One region of the Janthinobacterium sp. PSPC1-1 genome, then DNA from elsewhere that is predicted to be linked to it. Evidence: predicted binding sites of a transcription regulator. Region 1 holds the regulator's gene; each other region holds the start of a gene.
The links. Region 1 encodes FNR, which switches genes on or off when oxygen is low (the NO sensors DNR and NnrR bind a similar motif). Its sites were predicted from a motif close to TTGATNNNNATCAA; they were not measured.
Positions count from the first base shown of each region.

Region 1 (2,201 bases):
TGGGTCGTCGTCAGGTTGGCGTTCGGCTGGCGCGGCTGCAGCAAGCGGCTGGTATCGGGGTGCAGCACATAGCGCGGCACGGCGCCGCGCGTGAGGATGAAGTAATAGCCGCTCTTGCCGATCTTTTCCGAGCGCAGGCGTCCCAACAGGTTGTCCTTGTACAGGCGCAGCACACCGATCACCACGCCGGCCACCTGGCCATCGGCCGTGAGCACGGGCGCCACCATCTGCACGATGGGCATGCCGCTCGACTTGCCCAGCATCGGCTCGGTGATCATGGGCTGGCGCGTGCGCAGGACGGTCTGGAAATACTCGCGCTCGGCGACGTTGATGCCGGCGCGCCCCGCCACTTCCGGCATGTCGGCCACGACGGCGCCTTGCGCATCGAGCACCAGCACGTCGTCGAACAGTACCAGCATCGAGCGGCGCGCATAGTATTCGCGCAATTGGGCTGGCTGGGCGATCAATTCCGGCGGCTGCTGCCTGGCCGTCAGCGTGACGATCTGCAGCAGCATGCCCAGCTTGTCGTCGAGTTCGGCAGCGGTGCGGGTGATCAGGGCAGACTGCTGGCTCAGCAGTACTCGGGTGAAGTCGGCGCGCATGTGCTGCACCTGTATCATGGTGACCAGCGCGATCATGGCGATCGAGGTCAGGCTGGTGGCCAGCGCGACTTTTGCTTTGATGCCGAGAGGCTTCATGATTTCCTTTTCAGTACCGGGCGGTACAGGCGGCAGCTAATGCTGTCGGGAATTTTCCTATCAATACATCAACTTGGCAAGCGGCGCCGCGCAAATTGCCTTTCCCACATGGGCTTTTAATGATGTTGCCATATAATCAAGGTTAGAACGTCGTTTATTCAGCGGAAATGCGGTGAAATTGGCACACGGCAACCCTGTATGCAGTAAACTCGTTATTGCATTTTCTAAAAGGTACCGACATGACTGAAGCGCTACTCACTCCCACCATGCCCACAGTGACCGTGGAAGCGTTGCGTGCGCGATGCTCGACCTGCAGCATGCATCAATTGTGCCTGCCGATGGGCCTCGATGTGGGCGACATGGACAGGCTGGACCAGATCATCGGCCGCCGCCGCAAGATCGTGCGCGGTGCCTCGCTGTTCCGCATCGGCGACTCGTTCCAGAATCTGTACGCGATCCGCCTGGGGCACTTCAAGACGTACCAGATCAATCCGGGCGGTGAAGAGCAGGTGACGGGTTTCCAGATGGCTGGCGAACTGCTGGGCATGGACGCCATCAGCGCCGACCGCCACCACTGTAATGCGGTGGCGCTGGAAGACAGCGAAGTGTGTGAAATTCCGTTTTCCAGCCTGGAACAGTTGCTGGGCAATATGCCGACCCTGCTGCGCCATTTCCATCGCATGATGAGCCAGGAAATCACGCGCGAGCAAAGCGTCATGCTGTTGCTGGGCAATATGCAGGCGACCCAGCGTTTTGCCGCCTTTATCGTCAACCTGGCCTCGCGCTATGAAGCGCGCGGCTATTCGGCTAGCAAATTTCAGCTGCGCATGTCGCGCGAGGAAATCGGCAATTACCTGGGGCTGACCATCGAGAGCGTCAGCCGTTTATTGTCGAAATTCAAGAAGGAAGGCTGGCTGCGCGTCTCCAACCGCGAGATCGAGATTTTGCAGCCCGCCAAGTTGAAAGCCATTACAGCCGGCACGGACGTCTGCAAATAACAGCACCGTCAAAACCTACTGCGCGTCGCGCTTTGCGGCCTGCGATGCTCGCTGTGCTCTAGCACAGCTGCGCTTCTTAGCCACAAATCACTGCCGCTCGCTACGGTTTTTTCCCGGCGCTGTACGTTATAGCTCTTCATCCGCATGCAGCGCGATGCTGCGCTGCAGCGGCCAGGTCCAGATGCCGGACAGGCGCCACTCGCGTTTGTCGTTTTCCACCAGTACTTGCCAGCGGCTGCGCTCGAGCATCGGCAGCGCCACGGAAAAATTGCCCGCCGCATCGGGCTGCACCAGCAGCTTGATATCCTTTTCCGGCAAGGTCGCATGCGCCAGATGCAGCTGCAGCGGACCCTGGTAAGCCTTGCCGAAGCTGTGCACGGAACCACTCAGGCGCGCCTGTGCCACATCATAGGACAGGCTGGTATCCATCGCCAGGTCGCTGGCGATCGTGTCGCGCTTCAAATCCTGGTTGATCGCCTTGCCCTGCTTGTAATAGTCGCCCACC
Region 1 covers NZ_JAFCWP010000002.1:66,025-68,225, reverse strand. The annotation lists gene ACP7EG_RS07835 (response regulator) at 1-698, opposite strand, end outside; gene fnr (fumarate/nitrate reduction transcriptional regulator Fnr) at 938-1,696, shown strand; gene ACP7EG_RS07825 (FixH family protein) at 1,823-2,201, opposite strand, start outside.

Region 2 (2,201 bases), on a different contig from region 1:
TGCTGGCGCACGCACAATGCCGGCTGGCCGCGCGCGACCCGCTGTTGCTGGCCCTGGCCTACGCATTGATTATTCTCATGCCGTGGAACCTGCCACTGTGGTGGCAGTTGCACCGGCTGCGCTTTGCCATCGAAGTCGATTGCGACGCGCGCATGCTGGCGCACGGCCACGCGCTGCGCGACTATGCCACGGCGCTGCGCCGGCACGGCCAGTATTATTCAGGCTTGACGGGCGCCGCGCCCATCGTGCTGGGCGATCCGCGCGCGCTGCGCCGGCGCCGCCATCTGATGGCCAGATTTACCGGGAAGCAGGCAGCGAACTTGCTATAGTAGCGGCAACGCCGCGCGGCGCGCCCGCGTTCCCGGCTCCCCCTTAGAAATCAGAGAGATACCATGCTTTACCTGCTTGCCATCGTGATCGTCATCGCCCTGCTGTACTACGTTTTCAGCGGCCGCACGCCCGTCAAACCGCTGCACAAGCCGCTCGTCTCGGTGCGCCAGTATGTGCCGGCGATTCCCGCAGGCGCACCGGCGCACCACTGGAACGACGAGGGGCGCTTTGCGTCGGAAGTGGAAAACGAATCGATGTACCAGAGCGCCATCGCCACACTGGCCGGCGAACACGGTCCCGGTAACGCGGAAGAAAAATGCCTGGCCCTGCTCGTCTGCGACGATGCCAATCCGTTCCAGGACAAGGCCATCGCCGTCTTCATCGATGGCCAGTTGGTCGGTTACCTGTCGCACAACGACGCCCTGCGCCTGCGCCGCAACCTGGGCCGCATGGACCTGGTCGGCCAGCTGACCTCGTGTGACGCCGTCATCCGTGGCGGCGGCCTGTGGAACGGCAAGCGCCTGTCGTATGCCGTCTGGCTGGACTTGCAGCCCTACAATTAAGTGAACTCCCGCCACGGCCAGCGTTGTTGCGTCACACAAAGAAGTGCCGGACAGATGGCGCCGGCGCCGATGCAGACCACTGGAAGTGGCAAGGAGTTCGATGCCATTATGACTGGCGACGGGGTCGGCATTTTGATGCACATCAAACAGCTCGCAATTTCCTGGCCGTGGCCTTGCGGAAGGCCACGGTCCGTGTTTTCTTGACCCAAGTCAAGCCCAGCATAAGAAAATCCCCAGCCACTACGGCAATGCTGGACTTGCCCGCGTTGTCGTTCTAGCCTTGTTGCCATCCTGACTACCGAGTGACAACATGGCTTACAAATCCATCCTCGTCCACGCCGACCTGTCGCGCCATGCGCCGCAGCGCATCGCCATCGCGGCGCGCCTGGCGCACGCGCACCAGGCGCACCTGATCGGCGCGGCGATGACGGGCCTGTCGCGCTTTACCCTGGAAAACAACCGCGGCATGCGCGGCGGCGCCGTGGCGGCGCAGATCAACGCCCTGCACGGGCAGGCGGAACAAGCGCTGGACCAGTTCGAAACGCTGGCGCGCCAGGCCGGCGCCGTCTCGCTCGAACGGCGCCTGATCGAAGACGATGAAGATGGCGGCATGGCCGTCAGCGCCCGCTACAGCGACTTGACAGTGCTCAGCCAGCACGACGACAGCGAAGCACTGCCCGGCGCCATGAGCGACCTGGTGCCGTATGTGATGCTGAACGCGGCCCGTCCCGTGCTGATCGTGCCGCGCAGCGGCCAATTTTCGGAGGTCAACAACACCGTGGTGGTGGCCTGGGATGGCAGCATGGAAGCGACGCGCGCCATCGGCCACGCCCTGCCGCTCTTGCGCGCGGCGCGCCTGGTGGTGCTGGCGCTGCTGCACCCGCCCGCTGGCCATGCGCAGCCGGCCCGCCATCCGGGCGCCGACATCGCCGCCTACCTGAGCCGCCATGGCGTGCCCGTGGAGGTACGCCAAGCCATCACTACGGGCGACATCGGCACGGCGCTGCTGGCCATGGCCGCCGAAGCGCATGCGGACTTGCTGGTGATGGGCGGCTACGGCCACGCGCGCTTCCGCGAAATCCTGCTGGGCGGCGTGACGGAAACCGTGCTGCGCCAGATGACATTGCCCGTACTGATGGCGCACTGACGTAAAAAAAAGCCGCGCCACCCTTGCGGATGGCGCGGCTTTCAATTGACAGCGACAGCCTTAGACCTTGCGTTGCGCGACGGCATCAACGACACAGAGTGCCGTCATGTTGACGATGCGGCGCACGGTGGCCGATGGCGTCAAAATGTGCACGGGTTTGG
Region 2 covers NZ_JAFCWP010000003.1:289,415-291,615, forward strand. The annotation lists gene ACP7EG_RS12365 (M56 family metallopeptidase) at 1-329, shown strand, start outside; gene ACP7EG_RS12370 (hypothetical protein) at 393-893, shown strand; gene ACP7EG_RS12375 (universal stress protein) at 1,204-2,040, shown strand; gene ACP7EG_RS12380 (NADP-dependent malic enzyme) at 2,101-2,201, opposite strand, start outside.
Region 2: the regulator FNR is predicted to act here: its motif matches at 1,026-1,039, upstream of ACP7EG_RS12375 (universal stress protein).

Region 3 (2,201 bases), on a different contig from region 1:
ATTATTGCTCAGAATCATCAAACGGCTGTTGCGCGGCGCGCTGCGCCCCACGGCCAGGCAGCCGATGGTGCCAGCCGTGATGCGGAAATGCCCGACCGACACGCCGCCCGGCGCCGGACGCAAGCGGAAACGGTGCGGTTGCGCGTCGATCACGCCCGTGACGACAATATTCACGGGCACCCTGTCGCTGGCCACGGCACGCACGCCCATGGCCCCCACGATGGCGGCCTTGGCACGGTCGACGGACGTCGGTTCGGCCACGTACAGGGTCAGGGCCGGCAAGCCCGGTTCGCCGGACGAGCTGTCGCTGGCGCCCTCGCCCAGGCCGATGGACACGCCCTGGATATTGCCGCCGTCGCTGAAGGCGTCGGCGGCACGCACGCCGCCCGCCTGGGAAATGGACTGGCGCATGCCGTCTTCGATACTGCGCTTGATTTCCAGCAATTCCATGCTGACGCCGCTCAGGGCGTCGGGCACGTCCGAGACGGACGCGCTCTCGATCGTATTGTCGTCCTCGCCGGGGGTGGAAAATTGGCCGATGGCCTCTTCATCGTCCGCGCTTTGCCCCTGGCCACTGCTGCCGGGTGGGGCGCTGAAACCGCTATCATTGCCGATCATCATGTTCTCCTCGTGGGTTGCTCTGGATATCCAGTGTGGACGGGCCGCGCCGGCCGGTATTGATCTGGATTGAATTGCGCAGGCGCGTGACCGCCCTGCGCCAACGGGGCCAAGCGGGCAAAAATAGTTCCCTCGTCAAGGTTGAGCGAGATCAGGCGTGCGGGCAGAGGCGCCGCCGTATACTGGGCCAACAGGCTGGAACCGGGCCTGCTCCACGGCAGCAAGGTTAGCAACAACAGCAACGCCAGCAACGGCATGGATGGGGAAACAATGACGAGCCCTGGTACGACACGCCACGACGATGCGCCTGCGGGCGAGCAAGCAGGCCAGCATGCCGGTTTTGTGCAAGGCATGGCGGCCTGGGCGGAAAAACACCGCATCAGCCCCTGGCGCGGCAGTTTTGCCGACTTTATCGAGCAAATCCTGCCCGGCCGCGCGGCCCTGCTGACGCGCAGCGCGCACCAGTACTTGTGGGACATGATGCGCTGGAACGGCCAGACCGATGAGAGCGGGCGCTTCCGCTGCCGCCTGTTCGACGACGAGTTGTTCGGCATCGACGAGGCGATCGACCGCGTAGCCGCCTACTTCAAGGCGGCTGCCGCCGGCTCCGAAGTGGGCCGGCGCATGCTGCTGCTGCTGGGCCCGCCGTCGGGCGGCAAGTCGACCCTGGTGATCCTGCTCAAACGGGGGCTGGAAGAATACAGCCACAGCAGCGAAGGCGCGCTGTACGGCATCGCCGGCTGCCCCGTGCACGAATCACCGCTGCACCTGGTGCCGCACAGCATGCGCGCCGACTTTCGCGCCAGCTATGATGCCGAGCTGCATGGCGAACTGTGTCCCCATTGCCGCGCCCGCCTGGAAGAACAGTACGCGGGCGACTTCCTGCGCATGCCCGTCGAACGCATCCACCTGTCCGAGGCGGGGCGCTGCGGCATCGGCACGTATGCGCCGCACGACCCTACCACGGCCGACCTGGCCGACCTGGTCGGTTCCGTCGACCTGTCGAAAGTGGCGCAGTACGGCGACGAAGGCGATCCGCGCGCCTGGTCGTGGTCCGGCGCCGTGTATGCGGCCAGCCGCGGCATGCTGGAAATGATCGAAATCCTCAAGGTCAAGAGGGAATTCCTCTATTTACTACTCACCCTGACGCAGGAAAAGAATGTCAAGGTGTCGCGCTTTCCCCTGATTTACCTCGACGAAACCATCCTCGCACACACGAACCTGGCCGAATTTCGCAAATTCCTGCAAGAAAGCGAAAACGAGGCGCTGCTCGACCGCATGGTCATCGTGCAAGTGCCGTATACGCTCAATTACCGCGAAGAAGCGCGCATTTACCGCAAGCTGATCCTGGCGGCCGCGCCTGCCTTCCGCGACGTGCACCTCGATCCGCACGTGCTGCATGCGGCGGCCGTGTTCGCCATCCTCAGCCGCCTGCCAGAAGGCGAGGCCAAGGAAGCCGAGCTGGTCAAGAAACTGCGCGTGTATGCGGACGAAGACGTCGACGACTTGCAGCATGCCGACATCCGCCGCTTGCGCGAGCGCGACAAGGCGCCCGACGAAGGCTTGTCGGGCGTGTCGCCCCG
Region 3 covers NZ_JAFCWP010000011.1:57,459-59,659, forward strand. The annotation lists gene ACP7EG_RS25465 (hypothetical protein) at 1-621, opposite strand, end outside; gene ACP7EG_RS25470 (serine protein kinase) at 889-2,201, shown strand, end outside.
Region 3: the regulator FNR is predicted to act here: its motif matches at 678-691, upstream of ACP7EG_RS25470 (serine protein kinase).

Region 4 (2,201 bases), on a different contig from region 1:
CGGCTGGTCTTGCAGCTTGCGCTGCAGTCCGCGCACGTTCGCCTCGACGCTGACGAGGGGCGTGCGCAATTCGTGCGCCACGCTGCCCAGTCCGGCTGCCAGCCCGGCCAGTTTCTCTTGTGCGCCCACATGGCGCCCCACCTTGACCACGGACAGCACGGCAATCGTGAACCAGTGCACGGGCAATTGCTGCAAGACGTCGCGGCTGAGCAAAAAGGCGGGATCACCAAACACGGCAAACGCCAGGCAGGCCAGCAGGGTGCCGCTCAGGTAGGCCAGCACGGCGATGCGCGTATCGAAATGAAACAGCACGATCAGCGCCACCAGCAGTGAATGCATCCACAGCGCCGAGGCGTGGTTCATCAGGAACATGTACGTGAAGAAAAACGGCAGTTCGAAGGTCAGCCCCAGGAACAGGTACACGCTGAACCAGGTATTACTGAAGCGGTCGGGCCACAGCGCGGGCAGGAACAGCAGTGCCGCCACGCTGCGCAGCAGCGGCGATTCGTATTCTTGCGGAAAAAAATAATGCCACAGCGCGTAGTACAGGGGCATGCCCAGCGCGCCGATGACGGCCAGGGTGCGCACCTGCGCGCGCCGCACGGGTGTGTGTTCGATGGCGTCGTGGAAATGCAGGAAAGGCTGGAGCAGCTTGCCTTGCCACCGTTTTCCGGAAGGGGACTGCACGTGCATCATGATCAGGGGACGTGTTCGTTGAGGCGTGTCAATGCAACATGATCGGCGGGTTCCTTCCTTATCAGCAGAATATCGGCATAACTGTTGAGCTGTATCAATCTCTTGTCGGATGGCTCGCGCATGTTGGACGCGGTAGTTCCCCCGCAACCAATCAGGAGTGCCCTATGTCACACGCCCTTTTTCCCCTGTCGTCCCCCGCCATCCATGCTGAACAACAGATGCCTGCCTTCGTGCGCGCACGCATGGATGAACATTACGTCGAGCGCATCGAGAAGCTGCTCGGTGGCGAACACCTGCACGAATGGCAAGCCATGCCCGCGCGTGCGGTCATGCTGGCAGGTAATGATTACCTGAACATCGCCGGCGAGACCGTGCTGCTGGCGGCCCAGGCGCGCGTCTTGCAAGGCGGCGGCGCCATGCTGATGTCGTCCGTGTTCTTGCAGGAAGGCAGCCGCCAGCACCGGCTCGAACAAAAATTCGCGGACTATCTCGGCAGCGAAGCCTGTGTGCTGGCGCAGTCGGGCTGGGTCGCCAACGTGGGTTTGCTGCAAAGCCTGGCCGGGCCCGGCATCCCCGTCTACCTGGACATGCAGGCGCACGCCTCGCTGTGGGAAGGGGTGCAATCGGCGCAAGCCGTGCCCGTGGCCTTCCTGCATAACGATGGCGCTCACCTGCAGCGCCAGCTCGACAAGCATGGCCCCGGCATCATCGTCGTCGATGCGCTGTACAGCACGAATGGCAGCGTGGCGCCGCTGCTGGAAATGGTGGAAATCGCCGAGCGCAGCGGCAGCATGCTGATCGTCGACGAGTCGCACTCGCTGGGCACGCACGGCCCGCAGGGCGCGGGCCTGGTGGCCGAGCTGGGCCTGGCCGGGCGCGTGCATTTTCGCACGGCGTCGCTGGCCAAGGCGTTTGCGGGGCGCGCGGGGCTGATCACCTGTTCGGCCCGCTTCAAGGGCTATTTCCTGTCCGCCTCGCGGCCCGCCATCTTCAGCTCCTGCCTGCTGGAACACGAGCTGGCGTGGTTCGATGCGGCGCTCGATTTCATCCGCGCCGCCGATGCCCGCCGCGCCGCCCTGCGCCGCCACAGCGTGCAGCTGCGCCAGGGTCTGGCTGAGCTTGGCTACAACGTCAGCGACGGCACCGAGCAAATCATCGCGCTGGAAGCGGGCACTGAACCCGACACCCTGATCCTGCGCAAGGCGCTGGAGCGGCACGGCATCTACGGCGCCGTGTTCTGCGCACCGGCCACGCCGAAGAACCGCTCGCTGGTGCGCCTGACCCTGAATGCGGGCTTGCGCGAGGACGAGCGCGCCAGAGTGCTGGCCGCCTGCGCCGCCATCCGCGATGAGACGGGCATGGCGCGCTGGCCGTCGACGCGGCGTTTGCGCAAGCTGGCGCTGGTGTAAGGAGCGGGCGTCAGCCGTTGCTGGGCTGGCTGCCGGCGATGCCGGCCAGCAGCAGGGACAGCGGTGCCAGCTGCTCCGCGCTGGCGCTGCCCAGCA
Region 4 covers NZ_JAFCWP010000001.1:95,659-97,859, forward strand. The annotation lists gene ACP7EG_RS00445 (sensor histidine kinase) at 1-693, opposite strand, end outside; gene cqsA (alpha-hydroxyketone-type quorum-sensing autoinducer synthase) at 861-2,105, shown strand; gene ACP7EG_RS00455 (MarR family winged helix-turn-helix transcriptional regulator) at 2,116-2,201, opposite strand, start outside.
Region 4: the regulator FNR is predicted to act here: its motif matches at 781-794, upstream of cqsA (alpha-hydroxyketone-type quorum-sensing autoinducer synthase).